3 regions of the Bifidobacterium sp. WCA-178-WT-4B genome follow, and region 1 is predicted to be linked to each of the others. Evidence: riboswitches for the same ligand, from Rfam matches in the RefSeq annotation. Region 1 holds a riboswitch; each other region holds the start of a gene.

Region 1 (5,619 bases):
CCGGTGATTGCGGGAATCAGCAGTTCAGCCTGACGCCGCAGCTCAAAATCCGAATCGGCCCATAGTTGGGCCGCGTCGGCCACGATGTCGAGAATATCGTTGACACTCATCGCGGCAAGCGTGCGGTTGCGAACATCGGCAAGCTGCTTGGCAAGGGAAGTCACCTTTGGGCCATCCAGTCGCGGATAGCGCAAACGCTTCACCCCATCCGATGTGGCGACCTCATAGATTTCGTAATCCGAAACATCCGCTCCCGAGGGCAGATGGAAGACATCAATGGCCTGACTCACAGATTCGTCAGCGGTTGGCACTGATGACCTCGTCCACTGCGATTGAGCAACCACGGGCCTCGGCTCCCTTCGCCCGGCCCTGCAGCAGGAATCCGTTCGGAGTCCGATGGCCAAGATCCTCGGTCAGAATACCGATGCAGGAATTCCAATTGGCAAGGTCGTAATGGGCTATCACACCAGTCTCACCATCCTTGACGGGAGTCAGCGTCTCCGGATCAAGGAAGACCGTGCGCACCCAGGCGGGGTTCGCCTTGAGATAGTTGCTGGTGCCATCCGTATACCACGACAGAATATTTTGGTCATAGATCTGCGAGCTCAACTCGGTCATGCCATACATGTTGACGCAGTGGTGGCGCGGCACCCCCAGTGTCTGTTCCAGCTCATCAAGCATCTGGTCTTCGGTGATGTCACGCTTAGTGCTCTTGAAGCCGCCAGTGTCGAACAAGCGGCTATCGGGGGCCAGCGCGAACGTCAGATCATGCTCATGCAGGTAATCGAGCAGATACAGGTAGGATGACGAGACACCCATCAGCATCACCGGTTCGCCGTCGGACACCGCACGATTGAGGAAATCGATGATGCCATCGAATTTGAGCCCATGTTCATCGAAGAACACGCCGCTGCCTTCGCTGCCGCAGAGTTCCACGGCCTTGGTGAGATACCGCGACAGGGAGGAGTTCTGGTTCATGTCCCACGCCGGAGAGATCACAGCAATGCGAATGCGTTCACGATCCGGCATGATGAAATGGCGGAACGGCACAATCATCGATTCATCCCACACCTCAAGATCGGGGTGGAAGTTGCGCCCACGCATCTTGCCGCCATGCGTGGTTCCGCTCGTCATGAATACGGCTTTGCACTGCTCGGTCGGTATGGTCGAAAGGTCAAGGTGCTTGAACCCGTCCACCGGCATCGGCGGAATCTCCCGCCAATCCTTGAGCGTTGCGGGGGTGACGCGTTTAGCCGCGCAGTAACGACGGTACGGCAGATCATACGTGTACTGATAGATGAACACGTCGCGCGCCAACGCACCAAACGCCTCTTCCGGGGCCTGCTCACAGCCATAGGTATGGATAAAATCCAGAATCCCGCGCTTGATACGACGCGCGTCATCCATCACATCAGTCATTGCATCGCTCCTGTCAATATCCAATATCAACCAGCATTATCGTTCATCGTGCGCCGCAACGCCAGTCCCATCCGCCGGATCGGCTGCTGGAACATCCATGGACGCCGGCGCACGATGCTTCGCCACCAAATCCGGAAGAGCGATGAACAGCGCATTGAGAATGATGGCGCTGAATACACCGACCATGATGTTGTTGCCAAAGAACACGCTTGCGCCGCCGGTCAGGCCGGAGAGCGCCTTGGGCAGGGCGATGCCGAGCAGCAGAGACATGCCGATGACCGTTTGACGGCGCTCGTCATCAGCGACCTTGCGCAAGGCTCGCAGACCGGTCACGATCAGGCTGGCCGCAGCCGGCAGGAAGATGCCTCCGACGACTGCCGAGGGAATGACGGACAGCAGCGCGCCCGCCTTTGGCACGAAGCCCAGAATCAGCAACAGAATGGCGGCGATGATCACAGGCGTGCGCGTGCGCAGCTTGCCTTCGCCGGTCAGGTTGAGCAGGCCGACATTTTGCGGGTATGCGGTGGTGGTGAATCCACCAATCAGCGAGGAAATGGCCGAACCTGCCGCCTCGCCGGCGAGGCCGTAGCGCACCTGCTTGCGTTCGAGGGTCGTGCCTTGAATCTCGGAAGCCGCCTGATAGACGCCGAGAGCCTCCATGACGGCAACCATATAGGCGATGAAGAACGGAATGAAGATCTTCCAGTCAAACGTAAACGGCCCGTAAGGCATGAAGGTCGGCAGGCCCAACCATCCCTTGGAAGCCACAGGAGAGAAGTCCACCATGCCAAACACTGCGGCGACCACGGTGCCGACGACAAGCGCGATGAGGAATGAGAACGACTTAAGCAGACCCTTACCGAGCAGCGACAGGACAAGCACAATCGCCGTGGTCAGGATCGACACGGTCAGGATGTGCGGATCGGCAAACGTCTTGTCGCCGGGAGCCCCGCCTAGAAACTCGCTCAGCGTGAATCCGGACAGCGAAACACCGACCATAAAGATGACCACGCCCGAGATCATCGGAGAGAACAGGAACCTCATCCGCTCTATCACACCGGTCAGGCACAGCAACAGGAACACAAGCGAAGCGATGAGAATGGACGAACTCGCCGCCCCCAGCATGCCAGCCGTACCTGCCGCGATCATCAACGCGTCAAACGCGGCTGACGGCCCCTGCACCACCGGCAGGCGAACCAGCCGAGTGGCCTGGATCAGAGTAACCAGGCCGGAGACGATGAAGATGGCGTTAATCATGTTCGACGACAGGGCAATAGGTAAGCCGATTGCTCCGGCCACGAATACCGGATCAAGCCAAACATTGGAAACGAACACATGCTGGAAACCCAGCAGTATGTTCTGGGCGGTCAGCTCCTTGCGTATTGACATACGCTTCCTCTCTCTCAACGCGCATATGGGATGCCGAGCCGAACAGAGGAGTTCAACCGTCGTATTCCCTACGCGAGTGTTAGCTCACAGGTTCGAAGGGCTCGGCACATACCGTCTCAGCCTAAAGCACCCCTTACGAATCGGTTTTCGCACGTCACCGTAACAAACCTTGACATCTCCGTCAAGAAAATTCGTGCTCTTTTCGGCAGCTGCCCGATGTGAGATAACAAACAGTTTTACGAATGGAGAAGGAATCGAAGCAATGCGGCCAGACTCACCAACCCCACAGGACCATGGACTTGGAGTCGGCGGGAGTGAAGTTGGAGTCGCCGGTGGTGCAGGCAGCGGTATCGGCGGCGGTATCGCGACCGGGCAGTTCGCGGGTTTCGCGGCGGATGGCGTTGCGCCAGAGGCGGGCGCGGTTGGAGCGTTGCACCTCCACGATGTTGCCGTCTCGGCCAGCGGCGAAGACGCTTTCCTGGTCGCCGGTTTGCATGCGCTTGACTTCACGGCGCAACTGTCGATTCTCTTCTTCGAGCTCAAGGATGCGCGCGATACCGGAAAGATTGATGCCCTCATCCTGACTTAGGCGCTGAGCTCGGGTCAGGCGGGCAATGTCGCGCAGGCAGTAGCGGCGTGCGCCGCCATCGGTGCGCTGCGGACGGACCAGACCCAGCCGGTCGTACTGGCGAAGGGTCTGGGGGTGGATGTTGGCCAGTTCGGCGGCCTGGCCGACGGTGAAGATGGGCAGTTCGATATCGAAGCCGACATCATCGGCTCCGTCGAGATCGGCCCTGCCCATCACCAGCGCGGTTGCGCACATTGCGTACAACTGCTTCATTTGGTTGGCTAACCGCGCCATTGTTCACCTCCTGATTACAGGCTGAGATAGTCGCCGGCTTTTTCGTCGAATTCTTTGGCGGCGTGCTTGACCGCCAGACCCGGCTTGGCGGGGATCATGATCTGCACGCGGCCGATCAGGTCGCCCGGCTGGTTGCCGCGCTGGACACCGAGTCCCGCGAGCTTGACCTCCACGCCGGAGCTGGAACCGGCCGGCACCTTGAAGGTGACGGGATTGCCGTCGATGTCCTTGGCCTCGACCTTGCCACCGGCCACGGCCTGGCCCACGGTGACGGGCAGGTCCATGACGATGTCGTGGCCGCGCATCGAGAACGCGGCATCGGGCTTGACGGTGACGTGCAGGTACAGGTCACCGGCCTTGCCGCCATTGATGCCCGGCTTGCCCTTGCCGGCAAGCTTGATTTTCTGGCCGTCCTTGACGCCCGCAGGCACGTGGGCCTTGAACTTCTTGCCGTCCACGGACAGGGACACGGTAGCGCCCTTGACCGCCTGACGCAAGGTCAGGCTGATTTTGGAGTTGCGGTCCTCGCCGTTTTCGGGGCGCGGGGCCTCCTCATAGCCATAGCCGCCGGCATTGCCGTACGCCTGCTGGCTGTAGCCGCCTTGGCCTGCAGCACCGCCGAACATCGAGAAGATGTCGTTGATGTTGTTGGGGCCGCCGCCCGAAGTGGAGAAGCGGATGCGCGAGCCATTGCCGCCGGCACCCTGGCCGAACATGGAACCAAAGATGTCGGAGAAACCGGAAGCATCGAAGCCGCCGGCGCCGGAACCGCCGGCGAAGCGGGCGCCGCCCATGCCGAACTGACGAATCGCGTCGTACTTCTGGCGATCTTCCTTCTTGCTCAGCACGTCATAGGCTTCGGAGATGTCCTTGAACTTCTCCTCGGCTTCCTTGGTCTTGTTGACGTCAGGATGGTATTTGCGGGCGAGCTTGCGGTACGCCTTCTTGATGTCGTCGTCCGAAGCGTCCTTGGAGACACCAAGGACTTTGTAGAAGTCTTTGCTGAGCCATTCGTTTTCAGCCATTCATGTCTCCTTTCGTATACGTTCTTCGCGTTGGCTCCCCTCATCGAGGGGAGCCAACATGTCATCGGTCTTGCGGGGAGGCCACGACCACACGGGCGGCGCGGATTACGCGGTCGCCGATGCGGTAGCCGGCCTCAACCACGGTGTCAACCGTTTCCTTTTCGGCATTCGCGTCCGGCTTGTGCAGGATCGCGTCATGTTTGGTGGGGTCGAAGTCCTCGCCCTTTTCGCCGAACTTCTCGACGCCGAACTTCTCGAAGGCTTTGTCGATCTTGGTGGCAACGGCCTTGAACGAGTCGTCCATCTCGCTGTGTTCGCGAATGCGGTCGATATCGTCGAGGGCGGGCAGCAGCGCGGTCAGCACGTCGATGATGCCGTGCTGGCGGAAGCGCTCCTGCTCCTTCTGCGTGCGATTGCGGTAGTTGATGAACTCCGCACGTTCGCGCTGCAGGGCTTCGAGGTAGTCTGCGGCTTCCTTCTTGGCCTTGCCGAGGGGGGTGAGGGTGTCTTCGGAATCGGAGGGAGCGGAATCGGACGAGCTATCGCTCGGCTGTTCCGCTCCGGCGTTCGCCGGGGTCTCTCCCTCAGTCGCGGACTTCGCCGCGCCAGCTCCCTCGTCAGAGGAAGCTTGGGATGCGGTCTCGGCTTTGGCCGAGTCCTGCGGCGCGGCGGAAGCGGCACCCTCAGCGGCCTGGTCGGGATCCGGCAGGTCGTTCAGGTAGTCGTCCTTGTTGAACTCGGACATCACTTGTTGTCCTTGTCGTCATCGTCGTCCACGACCTCGGCCTCGACGGTGTCGTCGTCGGAACCGGAGGCGGAGCCAGCGGAAGCGCCAGCGCCGGCAGCGCCAGCCGCACCGGCACCAGCCGCGGCACCCTCGGCACCCTGCTGGGCGTAGAGGACCTGGCCGATCTTCTGGGCGGC
Region 2 (5,619 bases), on a different contig from region 1:
CTAGGCTTGCTACATCGTAACCGCGATCGGCAAGGATTTCAGCTACTTCCTCGCTCCACCATCCTTGAGCACAATAGACTACGACAGTTCGATCTGTGGGCACGGTTTTGAGCACATGGGCCAGAGGGTCGAGTGGTGCATTGATGGCACCTTCGACCGGGTGGGCGGCGAAGTCGGCTGGTTCCCTCAAGTCGAGCAGCGTGACCGTATTCGGGTCGAGCTTGGCAAATTCCGCCGGCGTGATGCGGCAGTACGATGATTCACTGCTCTCATCGTCAACGACCGCATTATGCAAGGCAATAGGCATGTTCTTCCCCTCTCGTTCTGATCTTGGCTCCCCTCAAGGAGGGGAGCCACATAGCTCTAAATCGCGCAGGCCGGCTGAATATAGTTGGCCGGATCAATAGCAGTAATGGTCGGCTGCTCACCGCACACCGGGCAATCCGGCACATGCTTTGGCAGTGGGACCCGTCGAATATTCATGGTCAGCGCATCCACGGTGAGCATGCGCCCCACCAACGGCTCCCCCACGCCGGCAATCAACTTCACGGCTTCGGTGGCTTCCAGACTGCCGATCACACCGACCACCGCGCCCAGCACGCCGGCTTCCTTGCAGGTCGGAATCTCACCGGCGGCGGGCATGTCGCGGAAGATGCAGCGGTAGCAGGGGCCTTCGCCGGGAATGACGGTCATCACCTGACCGGCGAATCCGACCACTCCGGCATGGATGTACGGCTTGCCGGCCAGCACGCAGGCGTCATTGATGAGGAATTTTGCGGCGAAGTTGTCGGTGGCATCGATCACCAGATCGTACGGTTTGATGAGGCCGGCGATGTTGCTCGCGTCGACGAGCTCGTAGTAGGCATCAACCGTCACATCCGGGTTGAGCGCGCGGATGGCTGTGGCCGCGGATTCCACTTTGGGCGCTCCGACACGTGCGGTGGTATGGATGATTTGGCGTTGCAGATTGCTCATATCCACCACATCGCCGTCCACCAGTCCGATATGGCCGACGCCAGCCGCCGCCAGATACAGGGCGGCCGGAGAACCAAGCCCGCCCGCTCCGATGATGAGCACGCTGGAGGCCAGCAACCGCTTTTGCCCTTTGACGCCCACGCCCTTCAAAATCAGATGGCGCGCGTACCGCTCCACCTGTTCATCAGTCAATGCCATGTTTTCTCCATGTTTCCAGCTCCCCTCAGTCCGCTACGCGGCCAGCTCCCCTCAGAGAGGGGAGCTAATAAAAGTGTCAGTGCAAATACCCCGTAGTCGGGCTGGACGGCACAGCCTGTCCCTCGGTCACCTTGCCAAGGCCAGACAAATACGCCGCACGACCGGCATCGATGGCGTGCTTGAACGCCTCAGCCATCAGGGGGATATTGCCGGCAGAGGCAACGGCCGTGTACGCCATCACCGCATCCGCACCCATCTCCATCGCATCGCAGGCCTGGCTCGGACGGCCGATACCAGCGTCGATGATGACCGGCACATGCGCGTTGGCGATGATGATTTCGATGAAGTCACGCATGCGCAGGCCCATATTGGAGCCGATCAACGAACCGAGCGGCATAACGGCAGCGGCACCGGCCTCCTCCAGCTGACGGGCCGCAATCGGGTCCGGGAACATGTAGGGCATGACCACGAAGCCTTCCTTGGCCAGCATCTCGGTGGCTCGGATGGTTTCGGCGTTGTCCGGCAAGAGGTACTTGGTCTCGTGTTCGATTTCGACCTTGACGAAGTCGGTGTGGCACACTTCGCGTGCCAGTCGGGCGATACGCACGGCTTCCTCAGCGTTGCGCGCGCCGGAGGTGTTGGGCAGCAGCGTAATGCCTTCGGGAATGTAGTCGAGCACGCTGTTCTCGGTGGTCTGCGCGCGGCGCAGTGCCATGGTGACGATCTGCGTGCCGGCATGTTCGACCGTGGCCTTGATGAGGTTCAGGTCGTAGCGGCCGGAGCCCAGGATGAATCGCGACTGGAACTCGTGACCGCCCAAGTTCAGCGGCTTGTCTTTCACCGGGAGAATCGGCGCGGCGGTGCCGACCGGATTGGTGACGGCGGGCTGCGGCGGCAGCGGAGTCGCCTCAACAGATGCTTCAGTAACCGGATTAATATTGCTCATAGCTTTTCCTTTCATCCACCCTGTACAAACTGCACAATTTCCATGACGCACTGGTCGTCGAGCATGGCGTCGGCACGCTTATCGCGCGGGATAATCTCACCATTGAGTTCGATGGCCACACGCTCGGCGCGGAATCCGCGCGCTTCGAGATAATCGGCGACGCTGACCGGCGTCTCGAGCGTGACCTGCTCTCCGTTGACCTGCATAATATCCTTTCAGATAGTAAAAAAGGGTGCACGAAACGAACCGTACCTTAAGTGGTGCGCCCATTCATGAACCCAATCATGCGACCGTTCGACCGTTGTGATGTATTGGCTCCATCACGACCGTCTCACGGCTGAATTATGCAAACGGAATGAAAGCTGTATTGGAGAACCCGGCAAATCTGCAACAACGATTCCTTACGGCGGCATGACCCGCGTCAAGTTCCCCGGTCGAAGTCTGGCAACTTCCTCTCAGCCTCACGGCTCCCGTTCGTTACGATTTCTCAGTGTATGCCGTTGCAGTGACAACAGCAAAATGAAGCTCCCTCATCAGAGGGAGCTTCATTGGGACTAGAACGTGCCGGGGGCTTTGTAGGCGGAGCCATCCGACGTGGATGCGGGGAAGAGCTTGAGTTCTTCGACCTCGGCCTTGGCGTCGGCGATCTGCTCGCGTACGCGACCGTAAGCGGTGCCGCCCTTGCCGTTGCGGGAGTCGACCGAACCGTGGCTGGAGAGCACTTCGCGTACTCCCGGAGCCTTGTCGGCCGGCAGGAACGCGGCGAAGGTCTCGATGAAGTCATTGTCGGTCAGATCCCACAGTTCCTGGCCGCGGCCTTCGGCGAGCTTGACGCAGGCACCAGAGAGCTCGTGCGCGTGGCGGAACGGCACACCGTTCTTGACGAGCCATTCGGCGATGTCGGTGGCCAGCGCGAAGCCGGTCGGAGCTTCCTCTTCCAGGCGGTCGCCGTCGAAGTGCATGGTCTTGACCATGCCGGTGAAGGCGGGCAGCAGCACTTCGAGCGTGTCGACCTGGTCGAACACGGCCTCCTTGTCTTCCTGCAGATCGCGAGCGTAGGCGGTGGGCAGGCCCTTCAGGGTGGCCAGTAGACCGGTCAGATCGCCGATGAGTCGGCCGGACTTGCCGCGGGCGAGCTCGGCGATATCCGGGTTCTTCTTCTGCGGCATGATGGAGGAGCCGGTGGAATAGCCGTCGTCGAGCTTGACGAAGGCGAACTCCTGGGTGTTCCAGATGATGATCTCCTCGGACAGGCGGGAGATGTCCACGCCGGTCATGGCGGCCACGAACGCGAATTCGGCCACGAGATCACGTGCGGCGGTGCCATCGATGGAGTTGTCGGTCACGCGGGAGAAGCCGAGCTCACGCGCCACGGCCTCCGGGTCGAGGCCGAGCGTGTTGCCGGCCAGCGCGCCGGAGCCGTACGGGGAGGCGTTGATGCGCTTGTCCCAGTCTATCAGTCGCTGCACGTCGCGGATCAGCGGCCAAGCGTGGGCCATGAGCTGGTGCGCGAGCAGCACGGGCTGGGCGTGCTGCATGTGGGTGCGGCCCGGCATCACGGTGCGGCCGGCCTTTTCGCTTTGCTCGATCAGGGCGTTGACGAGGTCAAGCAGGAGTCCGGCGATTACGCGGGAGTGGCGGCGCAGCCACATACGAATCAGGCAGGCGATCTGGTCGTTGCGGGAACGGCCGGCCCTGAGCTTGCCGCCGAGTTCGTCGCCGGCAATGTCGATCAGACCGCGTTCGAGGGCGGTGGCCTCGTCCTCATCGTCTTCGATGGGGACGAAGGAGCCATCGTCAACGTGGCGCTGGAGCGTGTCGAGCGCATCCTCCATGCGCTGCAGCTCGTCGGCGGTCAGAAGTCCCGCACGGCCGAGAGCACGGGCGTGGGCGCGCGAACCGGCGATGTCGTCGTCGGCCAAGCGCCAGTCGAACTGCGTGGACTTGGACAGTCGGGCCAATTCCGGCGACGGACCAGACGTAAAGCGACCACCCCACAGGGCCAGATGTTCGTTGTTCTCAGTCATGAAGGCTCCTTGAAAAGTGAAAATAGCTGTGTTTAAGCGTAGCAATGTGTTCAAACATACAGTTGCCCCCGCTGGCGAGGGCTGTCACATGGAGTGTGACTGAGGACAGTCCTTTCAAAGACCACTCCCAGTCAGCTATGCCGACAGCCTCGCAGCGGGGGCGACTGAGTAAGAATCACTCGACGGTGTTCTTCGGGACCTCGATGCCGTTGCCGAACTTGACGTCGCGCGCTGCGGCCACGCGGGACGGCAGACCGTAGATGTCGATGAAGCCGTTGGAGGACTTCTGGTCGAAGGTATCGCCGGAATCGTAGGTGGCGAGCTTGTAGTCGTACAGCGAGGAGTCGGAACGACGGCCGGTCACGACGGCGCGGCCACCGTGCAGGACCATGCGAATCTCACCGGACACGTACTTCTGGGTGTCTTCGATGAAGGCGTTGAGCGACTGGGTTGCCGGGGAGAACCACTGCGCATCGTAAACCAGCTCGCCCCAGCGCTTGTCGATGTCGCGCTTGATGCGGTGCTGTTCGCGTTCGAGGCAGCAGTTTTCGAGTTCCTGGTGAGCGGTGATCAGAGCCACGGCACCCGGAGCCTCGTACAGCTCGCGGGACTTGATGCCGACCAGGCGGTCCTCGATGAGGTCGATGCGGCCGATGCCCTGGGCTCCGGCGCGGCGGTTCATCTCTTCGATGGCCTGCAGCGGGGTGACGTCACGTCCGTCGATCTTGACCGGCACACCTTCCTTGAACTCGATGACGACTTCATCTTCGACCGGCGGGAAGGCCGGGTCGTCGGTGTAGGAGTAGCAGTCCTTGGTCGGGCCGTTCCACGGATCCTCGAGGAAGCCGGTCTCAATGGCGCGGCCCCACACATTCTGGTCGATGGAGTACGGGGACTTCTCGGTCTGGGTGATCGGCAGCTTGTGTTCCTTGGCGAACGCGATCTCGACGTCGCGGGTCAGGGACAGGTCGCGAATCGGGCTGATGGCCTTCAGCGTCGGGTCGATGGAGGCGATGGAGACCTCGAAACGAACCTGGTCGTTGCCCTTGCCGGTGCAACCGTGGGAGATGGTGTCGGCGCCGAACTGGTGGGCGGCGCGCACGAGGTGCTTGGAGATCAGCGGACGGGAGATGGCGGAGACCAGCGGGTAGACGCCTTCGTACATGGCGTTGGCCTTGAGGGCCTTCATGCAATATTCGTTGGCGAACTCGTCACGGGCGTCGACCACGTAGGATTCGACGGCTCCGCAGGCAAGGGCGCGCTGCTTGATGGTCTCGAGGCTTTCGCCGCCCTGGCCGACGTCGAGGGACACGGCCACGACGTCCTTGCCGGTGCGCTCCTTCAGGTACGAGATGGCGACGGAGGTGTCAAGACCGCCGGAGTAGGCCAGAACAATGCGCTTGTTATCTGCCATTGGTTCCCTTTCGTTCAAGGTCTGAAAAACAAACTGATGCAAGTATATACAGAGGACTG
Region 3 (5,619 bases), on a different contig from region 1:
TTTTCGCTTCTGGCGAAATGGCAGAGACGCAGGGCTTTCGGATTACGCGCCACGAGGGCCCGCGCGGTGATCATCTCGGCCACGTAAAGACCATCGGGACCGTATTCCTCGCAGATCACGCGGAACGGCCAGTTGGTCACGCCCGCCATCGGCGAAAGCACCACCGGGGTCGGCACGGTAATGTTGCCGAGCTGCACGGGGGCGATGTGTACCGGAGTCTCGGGCCGTGCCGGCGCGTCCGTACGCGGGTCGAGATTGTTGGTCTCGTGAGTAGCGGTGATGGTGGTTTCGGTTTCAGATTCTGCCATGTGGTTCCTGTTCTGAAATAGCTTTGGCTCCCCTCAGTCCACTTCGTGGACAGCTCCCCTCATAGAGGGGAGCCTCTATACAGACCCGTCTTTAGTACAGACCGCCGGCTTCCTGAACGCCGGACTCAGGCCAAGGCTCACCGCCCATTTCCACAGGCTTCAGGGGCACGCGGGTGCGCTTCTCGCCGATGCGGGCGGCCACGTAATCGGCCACCTTGTCGAGGGCGATACGCTCCTGGGCCATGGTGTCACGCTCACGGATGGTCACGGCATGGTCCTCGAGGGTGTCGAAGTCCACGGTGATGCACAACGGGGTGCCGATCTCGTCCTGACGACGGTAACGGCGGCCGATGGCGCCGGACTCGTCGTAGTCGATCATCCATTCATTGAAGCGCAGGTCGTCGGCCAGGTTCTGTGCCACGGTCTGCAGTTCAGGCTTCTTGCTCAGCGGCAGCACGGCGGCCTTGACCGGGGCCAGACGCGGGTCGAGACGCAGCACGGTGCGCTTGTCGACACCACCCTTGGTGTTCGGGGCCTCGTCCACATCGTAGGCGTCCACGAGGAAGCACATCAGGGAGCGGGTCAGGCCGGCGGCCGGTTCGATGACGTACGGCACGTACTTCTCGCCGGTGGCCTGGTTGAAGTAGCTCAGATCCTCGCCGGAGTGCTTGGAGTGGGCCGACAGATCGAAGTCGGTACGGTTGGCGATGCCTTCGAGCTCGCCCCAGTCGGAACCCTGGAAGCCGAACTTGTATTCGATGTCCACTGTGCGCTTGGAGTAGTGGGAGAGCTTCTCCTTCGGGTGCTCGTAGTGGCGCAGGTTCTCCGGCTTGACGCCGAGGTCGATGTACCAGCGGGTGCGGGCGTCGATCCAGTACTGGTGCCATTCCTCATCGGTGCCGGGCGTGACGAAGAACTCCATCTCCATCTGCTCGAACTCACGGGTGCGGAAGATGAAGTTGCCCGGGGTGATCTCGTTACGGAAGGACTTACCCATGTTGGCGATGCCGAACGGCGGCTTGGAACGGGAGGAGGTCATCACGTTCTTGAAGTCCACGAAGATGCCCTGTGCAGTCTCCGGACGCAGGTAGTGCAGGCTGTTCTCGTCCTCGACCGGGCCGAGGTGGGTGCGCAGCATCATGTTGAAGTCGCGCGGTTCGGTCCACTGGCCACGGGTGCCGCAGTTCGGGCAGACGATGTCCTTCATGCCGTTTTCCGGCATCTTGTCGCCGTGCTTCTCGGCGTAGGATTCTTCGAGCTTGTCGGCGCGGTTGCGCTTGTGGCAGTTGAGGCACTCGACGAGCGGATCGTTGAACACGCTCACGTGGCCGGACGCCACCCACACTTCGGGCGGCAGAATGATGGAGGTGTCGACACCGACGACATCAGGACGGGTGACGACCATGGAGCGCCACCATTCACGCTTGATATTGTCCTTGAGAGCGACGCCGAGGGGGCCGTAATCCCAAGCGGAACGGGTGCCGCCGTAAATTTCGCCGGCGGGGAACACGAAGCCGCGACGCTTCGCAAGGGATACGACTTCATCGAGTTTGGACTGAGCCACAATGCACCTTCTGGTTTGAACGGTTTGGGGTCTAATAACAACCGCTTCAGGATAGCCGTATACGGTGACAGGTCAGGCGGCATTGTCCGGTATATGTTCCGCGTCTCACGAGCGGCCGTTCGCAGCGATTCCTATATCGCAAACACCTCCATATTGTTCCTGTTGTTCTGCCCTTCCCCAATTTGTACCACTGACATCGCGTTAGCGTCACAAATTCGGGAGATGTTGCTCGGCGGAGGCGTCCACATATCACGAATGGACGGGACGCGCCAGACCTGACGACACGTATCGAACAAATCCGTCACGATAATGTCCATGTTGGCGCATAGCGTCGGCACTGTAGTGCAGGGGGACTCGCATGTGGTTCGCGAGTTGAGAAAGGCCTGAGCCTGACCCTTAGAACCTGTTGGTTAAGACCATCGTAGGGAGCAGTAAATGAGCAATAGTGCATCATCGTTTACCGGTATGTCCAGCGGTTGTACCGCCGGGACTCCGGTTCCAGCCGATTCACCCATCCGCGACAATATCGCCGATGCCGTTCGCCGCGTACGCGAGACGACTCCGTTGGCCCAGTCATTCACCAATTTTGTGACCATCAATTTGGTTGCCAACGCGCAACTGGCGGCCGGCGGCACTGCGGCCATGAGTTTCCTGCCGGACGACGTGATCGAAACCGCGAAAATCGCGGGCGCGAACTACATCAACGTGGGCACGCTGCTGCCGTTCTATAAGGACGCGCTGCCCGAAATCGCCCAGCGACTCAACTACTTGGACAAGCCGTGGGTGCTCGACCCAGTGGCCGCCGGCATCGGCCGCACCCGCACCGCCATTCTTCAGGCCTTCAAGGCCGCTCCCCCGACCATGATTCGCGCGAACGCCTCCGAGGTAATCGCGCTGGCGAACATGTGGGGGCTCAATACCGAAACCGTGGGGGACATTTCCGAGCACCGCCCCGCCGGAGTGGAATCCGTCGATGGCGTGGAGTCCGCAACCGTTGCGGCGGTGGCGCTGGCACAGTATCTGACCGAACAGCACGCCAAGCATTCCTCCCATGACGCTTCCACCCGCTGCGCCGTGGCCGTGTCCGGCATCGCCGATCTGGTGACCGACGGCGAAACCGTGTACCGACTGCCGGGCGGCAGCGCGATGATGACCAAGATCACCGGTGCCGGCTGCTCGCTGGGCGGCGTGGCTGCCACATATCTGGCGGTTTCCGATCCGCTGACCGCCGCTCTGTCCGCATCTCTGCTGTACAACCGCGCGGGAGAGATAGCCGATACGACTTCGCATGGGCCGGGCTCATTCCAGGTCGCGTTCCTTGACGCGCTGTGGAATGTGACCGCCGAACAGGTGGCGGAATCCGAGATTTTGGTGCAGTAGTTTCAGTTCCCTCTGATGAGGGAGCTCGTAACAGTTTTTCCCAATAAGACTTCCACAAGAAACAACAAAGGTAGGAATAATAATGAGTAATGAATACCCATACGCCTCCATGCGAGACAGCTTCGACCTGTCCGCGTACTTCGTGGTGGGGCCGGAGGACTGCAAAGGCCGTCCGCTGACCGACGTGGTGGATCAGGCTCTGCACGGCGGCGCAACCTTCATCCAACTGCGCGCCAAGGAGGCCGATGCCTCTGAGCTGACCGACATGGCCCGCGACATCGCGCAGATCATCGAGGACAATGAGAAGTCCGATTCCGTGGCCTTTGTGATCGACGACCGTGCCGACGTGGTGTGGCAGGCCCGCCGCAAGGGCATCAAGGTGGACGGTGTGCACATCGGCCAGACCGACATGGAGCCGCGCGAAGCCCGCGCCCTGCTCGGCGACGAGGCCATCGTGGGTCTGTCGGCTGAGACCGAAAGCCTCGTTCAGCTCATCAACGAGCTGCCCGACGGCTGCATTGACTACATTGGCGCCGGCCCTCTGCACGTCTCCACCACCAAGCCCGAGGCTTCCGTGGGCGGCAACGACGGCTCCGGCAAGACACTGGACGCCGCCCAGATCAACACCATCTGCGTCGCCAGCGAGTTCCCGGTGGTCGTGGGCGGCGGCGTGACCGCAGCCGATATGGCCATGCTCGCCGACACCAAGGCCGCTGGCTGGTTCGCGGTCTCCGCCATCGCGGGTGCCGAGAACCCGGAAGAGGCCGCGCGCGCCATGGTCGAAGGCTGGAAGGCCATCCGCGGTGACAAGAAGCACGGCTACGCGCCGCGCGTCGTAACCCACACCCCCGCTGCTGACACTCAGGCTGCTCAGGAAGTGGCCGCAAAGCCTGGCTCCGAGGCCACTGAGAAGAAGTTCACCAACGCCAAGGACGCCAAGGACGCCCAGAAGCTCGCCAAGCAGCAGCGCGTGGACATCGCCGCCCGTGGTTCCAAGCAGCGCGACAAGGCGCACATCCGCAAGACCAAGTCCGTACCGTTCACCTATCAGTACGGTTCCTACGACCTGGAAGTGCCGTACACCGAAATCAAGCTGAGCGACACGCCCGGCGTGGGCCCGAACCCGCCGTTCCACGACTACAACACCGAAGGCCCCAAGTGCGACCCGAAGGAAGGTTTGAAGCCCCTGCGTCTCGACTGGATCCGCGACCGCGGCGACATCGAAGACTACGAGGGCCGCCGCCGCAACCTTGAGGATGACGGCAAGCGCGCCATCAAGCGTGGCCGCGCCACCAAGGAATGGCGCGGCCGCAAGCACCAGCCGATGCGCGCCAAGGATCACCCGATCACCCAGATGTGGTACGCCCGCCACGGCATCGTCACACCGGAGATGCAGTATGTGGCCGCCCGCGAGAACTGCGACGTGGAGCTCGTGCGCTCCGAACTGGCCGCCGGCCGCGCGGTGATGCCCTGCAACATCAACCACCCCGAAGCCGAGCCGATGATTATCGGATCCGCCTTCCTGACCAAGCTCAACGCCAACATGGGCAACTCGGCCGTCACCTCCTCCATCGACGAGGAAGTGGAGAAGCTGACGTGGGCCACCAAGTGGGGCGCCGATACCGTGATGGACCTGTCCACCGGTAACGACATCCACACCACCCGTGAGTGGATTCTGCGCAACTCCCCCGTGCCGATCGGCACCGTGCCGATGTATCAGGCCCTCGAAAAGGTCGAGGATGATGCCTCCAAGCTGAGCTGGGAACTGTTCCGCGACACCGTGATCGAACAGTGCGAGCAGGGTGTGGATTACATGACCATCCACGCCGGCGTGCTGCTGCGTTACGTGCCGTTGACCGCCAACCGCGTGACCGGCATCGTCTCCCGCGGTGGCTCCATCATGGCCGACTGGTGCCTGCGCCACCACCAGGAGAGCTTCCTGTACACGCACTTCGACGAGCTGTGCGACATCTTCGCCAAGTACGACGTGGCGTTCTCCCTGGGCGATGGCCTGCGCCCCGGCTCCCTGGCCGACGCGAACGACGCCGCGCAGCTTTCCGAGCTCATGACTCTGGGCGAGCTGACCGAGCGCGCCTGGGCCAAGGACGTGCAGGTGATGATCGAGGGCCCGGGCCACGTGCCGTTCGATACCGTACGCATGAACATCGAACTGGAGAAGTCGGTGTGCAAGGGCGCCCCGTTCTACACCCTCGGACCGCTGACCACCGATACCGCTCCGGGTTACGACCACATCACCTCCGCCATCGGCGCCACCGAGATCGGTCGTTACGGCACCGCTATGCTGTGCTACGTGACCCCGAAGGAACACCTCGGCCTGCCGAACAAGGATGATGTGAAGCAGGGCGT

Evidence for each region. A riboswitch is a leader RNA that binds a small molecule or an ion and turns the genes downstream of it on or off. The one in region 1 is predicted to bind thiamine pyrophosphate.
Region 2: linked by a shared signal. The riboswitch ahead of thiS (sulfur carrier protein ThiS) and the one ahead of FYJ31_RS00610 (solute carrier family 23 protein) in region 1 are both predicted to bind thiamine pyrophosphate.
Region 3: linked by a shared signal. The riboswitch ahead of FYJ31_RS10885 (hydroxyethylthiazole kinase) and the one ahead of FYJ31_RS00610 (solute carrier family 23 protein) in region 1 are both predicted to bind thiamine pyrophosphate.

Annotation. Positions count from the first base shown of each region.
Region 1 is NZ_VULV01000001.1:128,042-133,660, forward strand. Features, by position in the region: gene FYJ31_RS00600 (acyl-CoA reductase) at 1-311, opposite strand, end outside; gene FYJ31_RS00605 (LuxE/PaaK family acyltransferase) at 298-1,419, opposite strand; gene FYJ31_RS00610 (solute carrier family 23 protein) at 1,456-2,808, opposite strand; TPP riboswitch at 2,856-2,952, opposite strand; gene FYJ31_RS00615 (heat shock protein transcriptional repressor HspR) at 3,083-3,670, opposite strand; gene FYJ31_RS00620 (DnaJ C-terminal domain-containing protein) at 3,685-4,695, opposite strand; gene grpE (nucleotide exchange factor GrpE) at 4,757-5,440, opposite strand; gene dnaK (molecular chaperone DnaK) at 5,440-5,619, opposite strand, start outside.
Region 2 is NZ_VULV01000003.1:49,641-55,259, forward strand. Features, by position in the region: gene FYJ31_RS03480 (rhodanese-like domain-containing protein) at 1-307, opposite strand, end outside; gene thiF (thiazole biosynthesis adenylyltransferase ThiF) at 364-1,173, opposite strand; gene FYJ31_RS03490 (thiazole synthase) at 1,250-2,119, opposite strand; gene thiS (sulfur carrier protein ThiS) at 2,131-2,325, opposite strand; TPP riboswitch at 2,500-2,603, opposite strand; gene argH (argininosuccinate lyase) at 2,674-4,146, opposite strand; gene FYJ31_RS03505 (argininosuccinate synthase) at 4,322-5,560, opposite strand.
Region 3 is NZ_VULV01000016.1:56,654-62,272, reverse strand. Features, by position in the region: gene dusB (tRNA dihydrouridine synthase DusB) at 1-308, opposite strand, end outside; gene FYJ31_RS10895 (glycine--tRNA ligase) at 400-1,872, opposite strand; TPP riboswitch at 2,209-2,317, shown strand; gene FYJ31_RS10885 (hydroxyethylthiazole kinase) at 2,308-3,252, shown strand; gene thiC (phosphomethylpyrimidine synthase ThiC) at 3,335-5,619, shown strand, end outside.